2 regions of the Neisseria chenwenguii genome follow, and region 1 is predicted to be linked to the other one. Evidence: predicted binding sites of a transcription regulator. Region 1 holds the regulator's gene; the other holds the start of a gene.

Region 1 (7,422 bases):
TGGCCGATTGGGCGCAAACCCACAACCTCTGCCCCGATACGCTTGGAATCCTGCCCGAAACCTATGCCCAAAACGAACCCTGCCCCGTCTCGGCGTCCGGCCGCTGCGCCTGCGGAAACGACGATGCGGTGCAAAACGACCGCATCCGCGAGTTTGCCCGCCTGCTGCCCGTTGCCGATTGGGGGCGGGCGCACGAAATCGAAATTACCGAAACCGATCCGCTCTCTGGGCAAAGCATCACGCTAACCTGCGCCGGTGGTGCGCTTGCCCTGCCGGACGGATGTTGGTATTACGATGAAACGCTGCCGGCGGTGTTGAAAGCGAAGTTTAAGCAGGGCACGGTGAAAGTGATTGCTTGAGTTTTTTCAGACGGCCTTTATTAGGCAGGTTTTGATTTTTTCACGGCGTTTAATTTGTAGGCAAAGGTAAACAGAAGCAGGCCGTCTGAAAAAACGGCCTGCTTCTGTTTGAATGTTCGAACCTAAAAAATCCCCGCCGGCTTCGTCTGGCACATTCCGCTGATTGCCTTGCAGACTGCTTTTCGGCGAATTTTTTCAGACGGCCTGCTTGTTTAAAACGGCGGGCTGTTTTAAACTGTCGGCAATGTTACGTTATATCAAAGGAAAAATCATGAAATCTTGGAAACTCGGTCTGGTGGCGGCTTTGTGTTCGGGTACGGCTTATGCGGCGCCGATGCCGGTTGTGACCAGCTTCAGCGTGTTGGGCGATGTGACCAAACAGATTGGCGGCGAGCGTGTGGCGGTGCAGAATCTGGTCGGCGCGAATCAGGATTCGCATGCTTATCATATGACTGCGGGTGATGTGAAGAAAATCCGCGCGGCCAAGCTGGTTTTGCTCAACGGCTTGGGTCTGGAAGCGGCTGATGTCCAGCGCGCGGTCAAGCGGAGCAAAGTGCCGTTTGCCGAGGCGGCGAAAGGCATTCAGGCTTTGAAAGCGGAAGAGGGGAGCCATCATCACGAACACGACGGCCATGACCACAACCACGGCGAATTTGATCCGCACGTCTGGGCAGACCCTGTGTTGATGCAGACTTATGCGCAAAACGTCGGCAACGCGCTGATTCAGGCCGATCCTGCGGGCAAGGCGTATTACCAGCAGCGGCTGACGGCGTATCAAAACCAGCTCAAAAAACTGCACAGCGATTCGCAGGCGGCGTTTAACAGCGTTCCTGCCGCCAAACGCAAGGTTTTGACCGGACATGACGCGTTTTCCTATATGGGCAAGCGTTACGGCGTAAACTTCATTGCGCCGCAAGGCGTCAGCAGCGCGGCTGAGCCGTCGGCTAAACAGGTCGCCGCCATCATCCGCCAAATCAAGCGTGAGGGCATTAAGGCGGTGTTTGCGGAAAACATCAAAGATGCGCGCATGGTTGACCGCATCGCCAAAGAAACCGGCGTACGCGTGAGCGGCAAGCTCTATTCCGACGCGCTGGGCGGCGCGCCTGCCAACAGCTACATCGGTATGTACCGCTACAATGTGAAAGCGCTGACTGATGCGATGAAGCGTTAAGTTTGGGAGTGGAGGAGGCCGTCTGAATCAAACCGGGGATTATCTGATGCAATTAATCCAAATTTAAAAACATTGCGGCGGCGCCTCCTGTTTTACATGAGGGATAAAACGAACATCGGAGTAGGCTTCTGGATTAGAAAGGAAAGATTTTGGGCTTTAACATGGTAAATCAAAAAAAACCCCGCGTAAGCGGGGTTTTTATCAGATAACCGATTAAGGTTTGGCGTAGCCGTGTACACCGTTGTAAGGAGCAGGAATCCAGCCCTCGTCAACAGCAGGACGCTCGCCTTGTACTTGACCCGGAGAAACTTGACGGGTAACTAGGCTGCGGATTTTAACATCTACGCGACGATCAGGCTCGATACAGGCGATAAGCGCAGCGCGACGTTTGGCTTTGGAAACTTTTTTGCCCATTTGAGCAACTTCTGCTTCACAAGTGGCAGTCATCTGCGCTTGAGACTCACCCAAGCCGGCAGCGGAAATTTTGCTTGAAGCAACACCTTGACCTACCAAGTAGTTAGCCACTACGTTGGCACGACGCTCAGACAACGCTTGGTTGTATTGCTCGGAACCCATAAAGTCGGTATGACCTTCAACGCGTACGGTTTGTACGTTTTCATTGCTCAGGCGTTGAGCCAGAGTGTTCAGGTTTTCTTGAGCCTCAGGACGCAGGATGTCTTTGTCGAAACCGAACAGAGCTTTGGCAGACAGAGAAACAGTTTCGTCAACGTATTCGGGATCCTGACGGACTTCTTGTGCATCACCGCACTCGATGCGGCCTTGAGTGGCTTTATCGAAGTAAGTATTTTTCCAACACTCGCCGTAGCTGTTGCGTACGACTTCTTGAGACTGGCTGCTTACGGTGTAGCCGTGTTTGGTATGCGCTTCACTTGCCATTGCGGTGCCCGAAGCAACCATAGCAACGAACAATGCGCTTAATTTCAGCTGTTTGGTCATTTTATTCCCTCATCAAGATTGTTATGCAACGGATACGGAAGCAACCGCTACAAGTTCACCAATATACAAACCGCAGCATAAAAAACGGCGGTCAATCGGATATTTCAGGTTGCACTATAAAGAAGCAAAGTGCAGGCTGTCAATACTCAAACTGCCGATTTATAGCGAAACTGCTTGCCTCCTGCGGGCAATCATGCCGAAAAACCAACGGTGTGTCATTCATTTAGGCGGAAAATTCTATTCTAAGCACTTAAAAGTTGCGGGAAAACAACATAAATTTTCCATTGCATTCCATTTTTATATATTGCATTCGGATACTTTAATAAAAAACAAACAGCTACTTATCCTGTTAAACTGCATCGGGCAGGCTCGGGCAAAATATGCTAAATTACGCGCTGTTTGTCGTACAAAACCCACAACCAAGCCGATATGAAACTGCAACAACTCCGCTACGCCCTTGAAGTTTACCGACACAATCTGAATGTTTCCGAAGCAGCCGATGCGCTGTTTACCTCGCAACCGGGCATTTCCAAGCAAATCCGGCTGTTGGAAGAAGAGCTGGGCATTCAGATTTTCATCCGCAGCGGCAAGCGCGTGGTTTCGGTCTCGCAGCCGGGCATGGCAGTCTTGGAAATTTCCGAGCGGATTCTGCGGGATGTCCAAAATATCAAGAACATAGGCAGCGAATTTACCGATTACGACAGCGGTTCGCTGACCATTGCGACCACGCACACCCAAGCCCGTTATGTTCTGCCGCATATTGTAGCGGATTTTGTCAAGCGTTATCCGAAAGTCAGACTGACAGTCAAACAGGGTAGCTCTGCGGATATTGCGCAAATGGTCGGAAACGGCGAGGCGGATATTGCCATTGTGACGGAAAAACTTGACGAGCAGCCGGAATTGCGCAAACTAGATTGTCACCAATGGAATTATGCAGTTTTTGTACCCGACAGCCATCTGCTGCTGGAATGCCGCAATCCTTTGAGTATTGAGGATTTGGCGTCGTTTCCGCTGCTGACTTACGAATCCGCGTTTCAGGCCGGCAGCAGCGTTGCTCGGGCGTTTGAGAAAGCCGGGCTGGATCACCCCGAAATTGTGTTGGCCGCAGCCGATACCGATGTGTTGAAAACTTATGTCCGATTGGGACTGGGCGCGGGTTTGATGGCAAAAACGGCCTATAACGCCGAAACCGACAAAGACTTGCAGGCCGTCGATGTTGCCCATCTGTTTGAACCGTCACCGGTTTGGATTGCGGTACGCGCCGATACTTATCTGCGCGGCTACACTTATGATTTTATTGAGATGTTCTCGCCCAAGCTGACGCGGGAAGCGGTTGACCGCATTCTTTATATGCCGATTGTCGAAGATTTCTCGATTTAGTTTTTAGGGATATAAATAATGGCCGTCTGAAAATTCGATTGCTGAGCGCAGTTGAAGTTTTCAGACGGCCTTTTTCATTTATCAATATTTAGGTTGGGCTTACATCGCGTGTGCACAACCCGATACCATTTTTTTCAAAGCCTGCGTATCCAAGAGTTTGATGTGTTTGTGCTCCACCTGAATCAATCCGTCGTGATGAAATTTCGACAATGTACGGCTGACCGTTTCCAGTTTCAACCCCAAATAACTGCCGATTTCCTCGCGGGACATCCGCAAGATGAAATCGTTGGCGGCAAAACCGCGCGCATACAGGCGGTTGGACAGATTCAGCAGGAAGGCTGCCAAACGTTCTTCAGCGCGCATATTGCCGAGCAGCAGCATCACGCCCTGATCGCGCACGATTTCGCGGCTCATCAGGCGGAAAAAGTGGGTTTGCAGGCTGGGGATGTTCTGTCCCAATTCTTCCATGTGCGCAAACGGCAGTTCGCACACTTCGCTGTCTTCCAGCGCGACCGCGTCGCAGCTGTGAACATGGGCGCAGATACCGTCCATACCGATGAGCTCACCCGACATAAAAAAGCCGGTTACCTGATCCCGTCCGTCTTGGCTGGCGACGGTGGTTTTGAAGAAACCGGCGCGGATGGCAAAAAGCGAAGTAAACGGCTCGCCCGCGCGAAACAGGTATTCGCCCTTTTTCAGACGGCGGCTCTGGCGGATAACGGCATCTAATTGGGTAAATTCGTCCGGCACAAGCCCCACGGGCAAACAAAGCTCACGCAAAGAACAGGTGGAGCATAAAGTTTTCATCGGATGTGAATCATTGTGCGCAGCCATAAAACACCTTTATTGTAAAAACTTCTTGTGATCGGACTGATAAATTATTGACTCAGGTCAAAATAAGATTATCATAGCGTGGCATTCTAACAAACTATCCAAAATTTTACTAATTCATTAACTTATACATAAACTCCTGTCGAATATGAAAATTATCCCAATTAAAAACAACGAATTGCCAGAATTCGACCGCGAATTAATTGCCAAACTGCCCGCCAGCGGCCCGCGCTACACCTCCTACCCGACCGCCGACCGCTTTCACGAAGGTTTCAAAGAAGCCGAATACATCCGCGCCTTAGAGCAGCGCACAGGGGCTTTAAACAAGCCCCTTTCGCTTTATATCCATATCCCCTTCTGCAACACCATCTGCTACTACTGCGGCTGCAACAAAATCATCACCAAAGACAAATCCCGCGCTGACGCCTATCTCGAATATCTCGAACGCGAAATGGCGCTGCTCGCCCCGTACCTTAAAGGCCGCCATCCGCTTGCCCAACTCCACTTCGGCGGCGGCACGCCCACCTTCCTCAGCGACGGACAGCTCGAACGCGTGTTTGAAATGATCCGCCAACATTTCCAACCCCTTCCCGACGGCGAATACTCCATCGAAATCGACCCGCGCAAAGTCAGCCGCGAAACCGTGTTACACCTTGCCCGACTCGGCTTCAACCGCATGAGCGTCGGTATTCAGGATTTCGACCCCAAAGTACAGGAAGCCGTCAACCGCATCCAGTCTTACGAAGAAACCAAAGAAGTCATCGACGCCGCCCGCGACGCCGGTTTCAAATCCGTCAGCGTCGATTTGATTTACGGCCTGCCGCACCAAACCATCGACAGCATCCATACCACCATCGACACCGTATTAGGCCTCACCCCCGACCGCCTCGCCCTCTACCACTACGCCCATCTGCCGCATATTTTCAAACCCCAGCGCCGCATCGACACCGATGCCGTGCCTGACAGCGAAGAAAAACTCGACATGCTGCAATACTGCGTCCAAACCCTGACCCAACGCGGCTACGTCTTCATCGGCATGGACCACTTCGCCAAACCCGACGACGAACTCTCCGTCGCCCTGCGCGAAGGCCGGCTGCAACGCAATTTCCAAGGCTATTCCACCTACGCCGACTGTGACTTGGTCGCTATCGGCGTTTCCAGCATCGGCAAAATCGGCAGCACCTACGTTCAAAACGAACGCGACATCGACGCCTACTACGCCGCCATCGACGCCGGCCATCTCCCCGCCATGCGCGGCTACCAACTCAACCAGGACGACATCCTGCGCCGCGGCATCATCCAAGACCTCATGTGCCGCTTCGCCCTCAACTTTGCCACTTACGAACAGACCTTCCACCTCTCGTTCCCCGAATATTTCAAAGCCGAACTGGCCGACTTGCAGGGCTTACAGGAATTAGGACTGGTTCGCCTAGCCCCTAACAGCCTGACCGTTACCCCAAAAGGCCGCTTCCTCATCCGCAACATCGCCATGGTGTTCGACTACCACCTGCGCCACAAAGAAACCAAAGCAAAATACTCGCAAACCGTCTAAACGCAACACAGGCCGTCTGAAAATAGACAAATATTTTTCAGACGGCCTTCCGCACTTCTCCCCGTCATGGACCAACCCGACCTCTTTGCCATCCCCAGCCCCTGCATCGGCGTCTGCGAAGCCAACAGCAAAGGTTATTGCAAAGGCTGCCTGCGCAGCCGCGAAGAGCGGCTTTACTGGCAACAGATGACCGACGGCCAAAAGCACCAAGTCATGCGCCTTTTAGCCGTGCGCCGCAGCAAAATCCGCAACAAACAATGGGGACTCGAGCATTTTTCGGATACAGGCAACGCAACGGAAAAAAGCGGGCAGATCGGGTTTGATTTCTAAAACACGCAGACACGACAAAGGCCGTCTGAAAATTTTCAGACGGCCTCTTTCTATTCAAAAAAACCTTACTTCACAATCTGTTCCAACCCGCCTTTTGCATAGCGCGTGGCCATTTTTTCCAGCGAAACCGGTTTGATTTTTGCCGCCTGGCCTTCGCAGCGCCGTAGGTCGGATTCTTGAATCCGACAAAAGGGCAAAACTTCTGTGGGAGAATAAAGCCGTCTGAAAATGTCGGATGTAAATATCCGGCCTACATCGGTCGGCGCTGCAGGCCGGGTTCCGTAAACCGACTTTCTCCGGAGGAGGGGGGACAGCGGTAGTAAAATTTTCAGACGGCCTATTTAAACAGCAAAATCAACACCAGCGCCACGGCAATCACGGCGAGCCAGAGGCTTTGGCGCTGCTGGATTTTGACCAGATGGATATAGGCGTCGCGCATTTCCTGCCGGCGGTTTTCGTCCACCAGCGCATTGAGTTTGCGCGGCAGGGCGGGGAGGATTTGCGCCCAGTCGGGGGCTTCGTTTTTCAGGCTGTTGAAAAAGGCTTTGGGGCCGATTTGCTGGTTCATCCATTTGGTGAGAAACGGTTTGGCGGTTGCCCATAAATCCAAATCGGGGTCGAGCCGGCGGCCCAAGCCTTCGATGTTGAGCAGGGTTTTTTGCAGCAACACGAGCTGCGGCTGGATTTCGACATTGAAGCGGCGGCTGACTTCAAACAACCGTACCAACACGATGCCGAACGAAATCTGCGAAATCGGTTTGTTGAACACCGGTTCGCACACGCTGCGCACGGCGGCTTCCAACTCTTCCGCGCGCGTGTCGGCGGGCACCCAGCCCGATTCG
Region 2 (7,422 bases), 130 kb from region 1:
TCAAGCCCGTAGTAACCAAAAAGGCGGATGCGGACATTCAGCAGCCGAAGGAAAAACCGGTCGAAAAACCGAAACCCAAACCGGCCGAACCGTCAAAAACGGAACCGATACCCGAGCCCAAGCCTGAACCGGCTCCGAAAGCAGAACCGGCTCCGGCGCCCAAAGCCGAACCGAAAGCAGTTGGCTCCGATGCTGAAAAAGGTAAATGGGAAGCAGTGGGTCGTAGCGGAAACGGTGAGAAGGAAGGTGCAAAAGGAGGGGGAACAAAAGGCGAAGGCGGCGGCCGTGGTGAAGGAGAAGGAAAAGGCAGCGGAGGCCGAAAAGGCGATCGCGGTGAGGGCTCGGGAGGTGAGGGAGGCGGCAGCGGTGCCGGCGGCAGCCGAAGCAATCCCATCCGTGCCGGTGGTACGCTGGCAACGCCGCCTTATCCGGATTCGGCCATTGAAAACGGTGAAGAGGGTACGGTTGTGATGGATGTTTTGGTTAATCCGAGCGGTCGTGTCGAAAGCGTCAAGATTGTGAAGAGCAGCGGTTCGGCGGCATTGGACCGTGCGGCACGCAAAGCGGCCCAGCAGGGCAGCTATGCGAATAACGGGAAATGGCTGGTTTATAAAGGCAGGGTTAATTTTACGCTGAATTAGGTTGTCTGGAACCTCCGGAACTAAGATTTTATTTTTTGTTTTATTTTGTTTTTTGGAAAAAAACTATGAACTTATCATTGGTATTCCAATCAGGCGATTTTGTTCTGATTGCCGTATTTTTGATGTTGGTTGCGATGAGCATCACTACTTGGAGCATTATCGTTTTGCGTTTCGTCCGCCTGCGCAAAGTCAAGCAGGGCAATGCCGAGGCGAAGAAAACCGTTTTGGGCGCGTTTACCCTGAAAGAAGCCGCTCAGAAACTCGGTTCAAACGAATCACCAATGGGGCAGCTGACCGCCGAATCCGTTCGCGCGTATCAGGGCTACCGTCAAAGCAGCGACAAAACATTGGCGACCGCGCTGCCGCTCAATGAATATTTGGTCATCCAGATCCGCAACAGCATGAGCCAGATCATGCGCCAGTTTGACGGCGGCATGGCCGCGCTGGCCTCCATCGGTGCAACGGCGCCGTTTATCGGCCTCTTCGGCACGGTTTGGGGGATTTACCATGCGCTGATCAACATCAGCCAAAGCGGCCAGATGAGCATCGCTGCCGTTGCCGGCCCGATCGGGGAAGCACTGGTGGCCACCGCCGCCGGCCTGTTTGTTGCCATTCCCGCCGTGTTGGCCTACAACTTCCTGACGCGCGGCAACAAATCCCTGTCGCAGGATATGGATGCTTTCGCCCATGACCTGCATGTGCGTCTGTTGAACCAAAAGGATTAAACCATGGCTTTCGGCTCGATGAATAACGGCGACGATGCGCCGATGTCCGACATCAATGTAACGCCGCTGGTTGATGTGATGCTGGTGTTGCTGATTGTTTTCATGATTACCATGCCCGTGTTGACGCACTCGATTCCGCTGGAACTGCCGACCACTTCGGAGCAGGCGGCGAAAAAAGACAAGCAGCCGACCGATCCTCTGCGGCTGACGATTGATGCCGGCGGCGCGTATTACATCGGCGCGGATTCCGTTACCAAACTCAGCATCGAAGATGTTACCGCCAAGCTGAAAGAGGCGCAGGCAAAAGATGAAAACGTGATTGTCGCCGTCAGCGCCGACAAAGCGGTCGAATACGACTACGTCAACAAGGCCCTCGGTGCCGCGCGCGAAGCGGGTATCAGTAAAATCGGATTTGTTACCGAGACTAAAGCGCAGTAAACGGATTTCGGTATTATAGATAACAGGCCGTCTGAAAGTTTTTCAGACGGCCTGTTTTGGTTTTTTGCGGGATTCAGGCAGAGAAATTTATAAAAAGCTGAAACGTCCACTTAAAGGACGTCTGAAATCTTGAAACGCTGATATTCCCGGCATTTTCAGCTTCGGCCGGATTCAAAATCGGCAATGGTTGGGTTTCTGCAATCTGCTCCCCCTCCCGCCGTAACGCTTGCCCTCGAAGGGGAGGAGGGCCGGGGTGGGGCGGTTTTTCTCCTGAAAAGGTAAATTTTTCCGAAAGTCTCGCAGGACGTGCTTCTGCGAAGCACCACCCTCTCCCTAACCCTCCCCCGCACAAGGCGCAGGAAAGGAGACAGATTGTAGTAACTTCAAAATTTGGCGTCGAAAATCATCCGTTTTTACAGCAGTTGTAGGCCGGGCTTCAGCCCGGCAAGGCAGCTCAACAAGCTGGGCTGAAGCCCGGCCTGCACCGCTGAAGGTTTTCAGACGGCCTCTTTTGCCGCCTGCAATTTCGCTTCGAAATTCGTCAAATCCACGTCTGCCCGGGCGGCGGCGGTTTTGGCTTCGGCGACACTCATGCCGTTTTGCACCTGATAAAGCGCCCACAGCAGCACGCTGCGCGTGCCGGTGCGGCAGTAGGCCAAAACGGGTTTGTCTGACTGCGCAAACAGGTTTTGGAACGCGGCGGCATCGGCGGTGCCGGCGGCGGGTGCGGTAACGGGCTGGTGGGCAAATTGGCCGATGCCCGCATCCGCCAGCCATTGTTTGACTTCCGCGGCGGCGGGCTGGTCCGGCTCTTCGCCGTCGGGACGGTTGCAAATCACGGCTTGAACCCCGAGTGCGGCGGCCTGCGCGGCATCGGCGGCGGTCAGTTGCGGGGCGATGTAGAGGTTTTCTGCGAGTTTTAAGATGGTCATGTTTTTTCCTTTCGGGTGGGGTGGTTTCAGACGGCCTTTAGGGGTGGAATGCCGTCTGAATGTTTAAAGATTTTGCAATCTGTCCCTTCTCTCTCATGGGAGAGGGGTAGGGTGGATGTAAACCCACCGTTTGAGTGCAGGTCAAAATCCAAGCGTCTGGAAATTTTTCAAGCGGTTTGTTTTCTTGCCCTTCAGACAAGCGGCGGGTTTTCAAATATTTCAGACGGCCTCAATCGTTTTTTGCTGTGCAAATTTCGGAATGCCGTCTGAAAACCTTTCAAATCTTCATTCACCGAACAGCCAGCGTTCCAATAAATCGCGGCCGGTAATTTCCAGCAGCGCGGTGTCGGCTTCGGCGGTTTGGGCGGTGATGACGGTGTTGAGCAAGACGCCGCTGCGGAAGAAGTGGATTTGGGCGCGTTCGCCGTTTTTCAGACGGCCGAACTGGGCGGCGAGGTCGGTGCAGGCGTATCCGTTGACGGCGATGATTTTGTCTTGCGGGCTGAGGCCGGCGTTTTCGGCGCTGCCGCCGTTGAAAACGTGGGTCAGTAGGGCGTGGTTGGGGTTTTGTTTGAAACGGGCGCCGAGGTCGGTGGCGGGTTGGACGGCGGTTTCATCGTTGGTCAGACCGCCGTTGTGGCTGCGGGGCAGGGCGTGCCATGTGAGGCGGACGCCTGCGGTGGCGAGGGTTTCGGCGAGCGGGAGGTCGCGTGTGCTGTATAAGGCCGTCTGAAAAAAGTCGTTTAAATCCAATCCGGTAATGGCTTGACAGCGTACCTGCCATTGTTGTTCGGGGATGCCTCGGCGGGTAGCAAGCCAGTCGCGGTAGTGCTGCTGCATGACGGTGTCGAGGCTGTGGCGGCCGTTGCTTTTTTGGCGGATGAGGAGGTCGAGGCAGAGGGCGGCGAGCGCGCCTTTTTGGTAGTAGCTGACGATGGCGTTGGGGCTGTTTTCGTCTTGTTTGTAGAATTTGTTCCACGCGGTGAGGCTGGATTGGGCGAGGGTCTGTTTCAGACGGCCTTTGCCGCGCTGCACGCGGGTGAGGGTTTGGGCGAGCAGTTTGAGGTAGGCTTCGGGGCTGATGGTGCGGCTGCGGGCAAGGAAGAGGTCGTCGTAGTAGGAGGTGATGCCTTCGAATGCCCAGAGTTGTTCGGTGTAGTTTTCGCGGTCGAGGTCGTAGGGGGCGAACGCGGCGGGTTTGATGGATTTGACGTTCCACGCGTGGAAGTATTCGTGGCTGAACAGGCCGAGCAGTTGGGTGTAGGCATCGTCTGCTTCCTGCATGTTTTCAGATGGCAGGCTGTGGCGGTCGGCGAGGAGGGCGGTGGAGGCTGTGTGTTCGAGGCCGCCGTAAAGGTCGTCGCCGACGTGGAGCATGAAGAGATATTCGGCAAACGGGGCGGGCGCAGGGAGGAACATGGCCAGCTCGGTTTCGCAGATTTTTTTGATGTCGGCAGTCAGGCGGGCGCGGTCGAATGCGGGGTAGTAGCCGCTGAGGGCGATGCGATGGGGAATGCCGACGGCGGTGAAGTCGAGAAATTCGATGCGGCCGAGTTCAAACGGGTGGTCGATGAATTCGGCGTATGAGGCCGTCTGAAAAACATCGGGCGCGGTTTGCGGCATGGCGGTGGCGGTTCGCCAATGTGCGGGCAGGCCGCTGAGTCGGAGGCGGTGGGGCTGCTGTTCGCTGCCTTTGACTTTTAAAAACAGGCAGGCGCCATCGAAAAAGCCGCGTTCGGTGTTGAGAAACGAACCGCGCACGGAGAGGTCGAAGGCGTAAATGGTGTAGTCAATCCGCCATTCGCCGGCTTGGGCGGCGGCTTGCCAGGTGTTTTTATCGAGTTGTACCAATTCTGCGGGCGCGTCGTTGCAGGTGGAGGAAAGGGCGGTAATGTAGCGCGAGAAATCGCGGATTAAATAGCTGCCGGGAACCCAGTTTGGCAGGCTGAATTCGAGGGTTTGGGCGCTTTCCCGGGTGAACGAAAGGGTAATGTGCCATTGGTGGGCAAGCGGTGAGGGGGTGATTTCATAATTAAGCATATCTATAACTCTGTTTGTTAAAATTTATTGACATTCGGCGTATAAATAGGATTGGTTTAATTTAGGTCAAAAAACGGTGTGAAAATGCCACGTGAAAGTTGAAAATGAAGAGCAGATGTTCTATTGTTTCCGGCAATACTTTGATTTTAAATGAATTTAAAAGCGTTGGGAAAGTATTTCCGGTATGTCGAAAAGTGTAATATTGCTTGGCGTGTTTTGCCATATATGTTAAATTCGGAAAAATTTAAACTCTGCCATTCCTGCGGCTTGCGGTTGCAGCGGCGGATAAGAAAAACCTCATTCCCATAGTTTATGGAGACTCCCATGGAAACACAAACCTACAACTACAAGGTGGTGCGCCAGTTTGCCATCATGACCGTTGTTTGGGGGATTGTGGGTATGTTGGTCGGTGTCATCGTTGCCGCCCAATTGTTCGCACCGTCCCTTAATTTGTCCGAGATAGGCCCCTGGTTCCACTTTGGCCGCCTGCGTCCGCTGCATACCAATGCGGTGATTTTTGCGTTCGGCGGCTGCGGTCTGATCGGCACATCTTACTACGTCGTGCAGCGTACCTGTAATACCCGCCTGTTTGGCGGCTGGCTGGTGCCGTTTACATTCTGGGGTTGGCAGGCCGTGATTGTGGCCGCGGTCATTACGCTGCCCATGGGTTTCACCCAAGCCAAAGAATACGCCGAGCTGGAATGGCCGATTGATATTCTGATCGCGCTGGTGTGGATTGCCTACGCCATCGTATTCTTCGGTACGGTTGCCAAGCGTAAAGTGAAGCATATCTATGTGGCCAACTGGTTTTACGGCAGCTTTATTCTGGCGGTTGCACTGCTGCACATCGTGAACAATATCAGTATTCCTGCGGGGCTGATGAAATCTTACTCGGTTTATGCGGGGGCAATTGATGCAATGGTCCAATGGTGGTACGGCCACAATGCGGTGGGTTTCTTCCTGACTGCGGGCTTCTTGGGCATGATGTACTACTTTGTTCCTAAGCAGGCAGGCCGTCCGGTTTACTCGTACCGTTTGTCTGTCGTTCACTTCTGGGCGCTGATTTTTACCTATATGTGGGCAGGTTCGCACCACTTGCACTACACCGCGCTGCCTGACTGGACGCAGTCACTGGGTATGGTGTTGTCGCTGATTCTGTTCGCGCCGTCTTGGGGCGGTATGATCAACGGCATCATGACGCTTTCCGGCGCGTGGGACAAACTGCGTACCGACCCGATTCTGAAATTCCTGATCGTTTCCCTGTCTTTCTACGGCATGTCCACCTTTGAAGGTCCGATGATGTCGATTAAAACCGTCAACGCTTTGAGCCACTACACCGACTGGACTGTCGCACACGTTCACGCCGGCGCATTGGGCTGGGTGGGTTTTGTGACCATCGGTTCGGTTTACTACATGATTCCGCGTCTGTTCGGCCGCAACGAAATGCACAGCACCAAATTGGTTGAAGCGCATTTCTGGATTGCCACCATCGGCGTCGTGCTCTATATCGCTGCGATGTGGATCGCGGGCGTGTTGCAAGGTTTGATGTGGGGCAGTCTGAACGACGACGGCACGCTGACTTATTCTTTCGTTGAATCTGTCAAACGCACCATGCCTTACTACGCAATCCGTCTGACCGGCGGCATCCTGTATCTGAGCGGTATGTGCATCATGGCATACAATGTTTACCGTACGGCGATGAGTGGCAAACCGGTGAATGCTGAGATTCCTGCGGTTTCTCAATCACAGCACCACTAAGATAAGAAAGATAGGCTACCAAATGAAATTACAACAATTAGCTGAAGAAAAAGTCGGTTTCCTGATTGTATTCACGCTGTTGGTTGTCAGTGTCGGTTTGTTGATCGAAGCCGTTCCGCTGTTTTTTACCAAAGCCGTTACCCAGCCCGCTCCGGGCGTGAAACCGTATAGTGCGCTGCGTGTTGCAGGTCGCGACATCTACATCCGCGAAGGCTGCTACAACTGCCACTCGCAGATGATTCGTCCGTTCCGTGCCGAAACCGAGCGTTACGGCCACTACTCCGTTGCGGGTGAGTCGGTTTACGACCGCCCGTTCCAATGGGGCTCCAAACGTACCGGTCCTGACTTGGCGCGTGTGGGCGGCCGCTATTCCGACGAATGGCACCGTATCCATCTGATTAACCCGCGCGATGTCGTGCCCGAATCCAATATGCCCGCGTTCCCGTGGCTTGCGCGCAATAAAGTGGATGCCGAAGCAACGGTCAACCACATGAAAGCGCTGCGCGCCGTCGGTACGCCTTACAGCGATGAAGACATTAAGAAAGCTCCTGAGGCCTTGGCCAACAAGTCCGAACTGGATGCCGTCATCGCCTACCTGCAAGGTCTGGGCTTGGCATTGAAAAACGTAAGGTAACAGCATGGACGTTAACTGGGCCCGCTCGCTTTTTACGCTTTGGATATTCGTCAGCTTTATGTTAGTGCTCTATATTGTGTTCAACCGACGCAACAAGAAAAACTACGACGAAGCCGCCAGCAGTATTTTTGATGATAAAGAAGATACGTCCGACCAAAACGGGCGATAACCGGTTAATCCGTGATAACGGAGCAAAAGAATGAACACAACTTCCCAATTTACCAGTAATTTTTGGACAATCTACATTGCCGTCA

What was found. Region 1 encodes FNR, which switches genes on or off when oxygen is low (the NO sensors DNR and NnrR bind a similar motif). Its sites were predicted from a motif close to TTGATNNNNATCAA; they were not measured.
Region 2: the regulator FNR is predicted to act here: its motif matches at 4,833-4,846, upstream of ccoN (cytochrome-c oxidase, cbb3-type subunit I).

Annotation. Positions count from the first base shown of each region.
Region 1 is NZ_CP022278.1:1,586,487-1,593,908, forward strand. It holds gene BG910_RS07825 (3'-5' exonuclease family protein) at 1-359, shown strand, start outside; gene BG910_RS07830 (metal ABC transporter solute-binding protein, Zn/Mn family) at 631-1,530, shown strand; gene BG910_RS07835 (OmpA family protein) at 1,744-2,487, opposite strand; gene BG910_RS07840 (CysB family HTH-type transcriptional regulator) at 2,917-3,867, shown strand; gene fnr (fumarate/nitrate reduction transcriptional regulator Fnr) at 3,967-4,701, opposite strand; gene hemN (oxygen-independent coproporphyrinogen III oxidase) at 4,847-6,250, shown strand; gene BG910_RS07855 (DUF1289 domain-containing protein) at 6,317-6,580, shown strand; gene ubiB (ubiquinone biosynthesis regulatory protein kinase UbiB) at 6,918-7,422, opposite strand, start outside.
Region 2 is NZ_CP022278.1:1,455,006-1,462,427, forward strand. It holds gene BG910_RS07200 (energy transducer TonB) at 1-641, shown strand, start outside; gene BG910_RS07205 (MotA/TolQ/ExbB proton channel family protein) at 707-1,366, shown strand; gene BG910_RS07210 (ExbD/TolR family protein) at 1,370-1,804, shown strand; gene BG910_RS07215 (TIGR01244 family sulfur transferase) at 2,302-2,736, opposite strand; gene BG910_RS07220 (M61 family metallopeptidase) at 3,022-4,776, opposite strand; gene ccoN (cytochrome-c oxidase, cbb3-type subunit I) at 5,101-6,534, shown strand; gene ccoO (cytochrome-c oxidase, cbb3-type subunit II) at 6,557-7,168, shown strand; gene BG910_RS07235 (cbb3-type cytochrome oxidase subunit 3) at 7,173-7,337, shown strand; gene ccoP (cytochrome-c oxidase, cbb3-type subunit III) at 7,368-7,422, shown strand, end outside.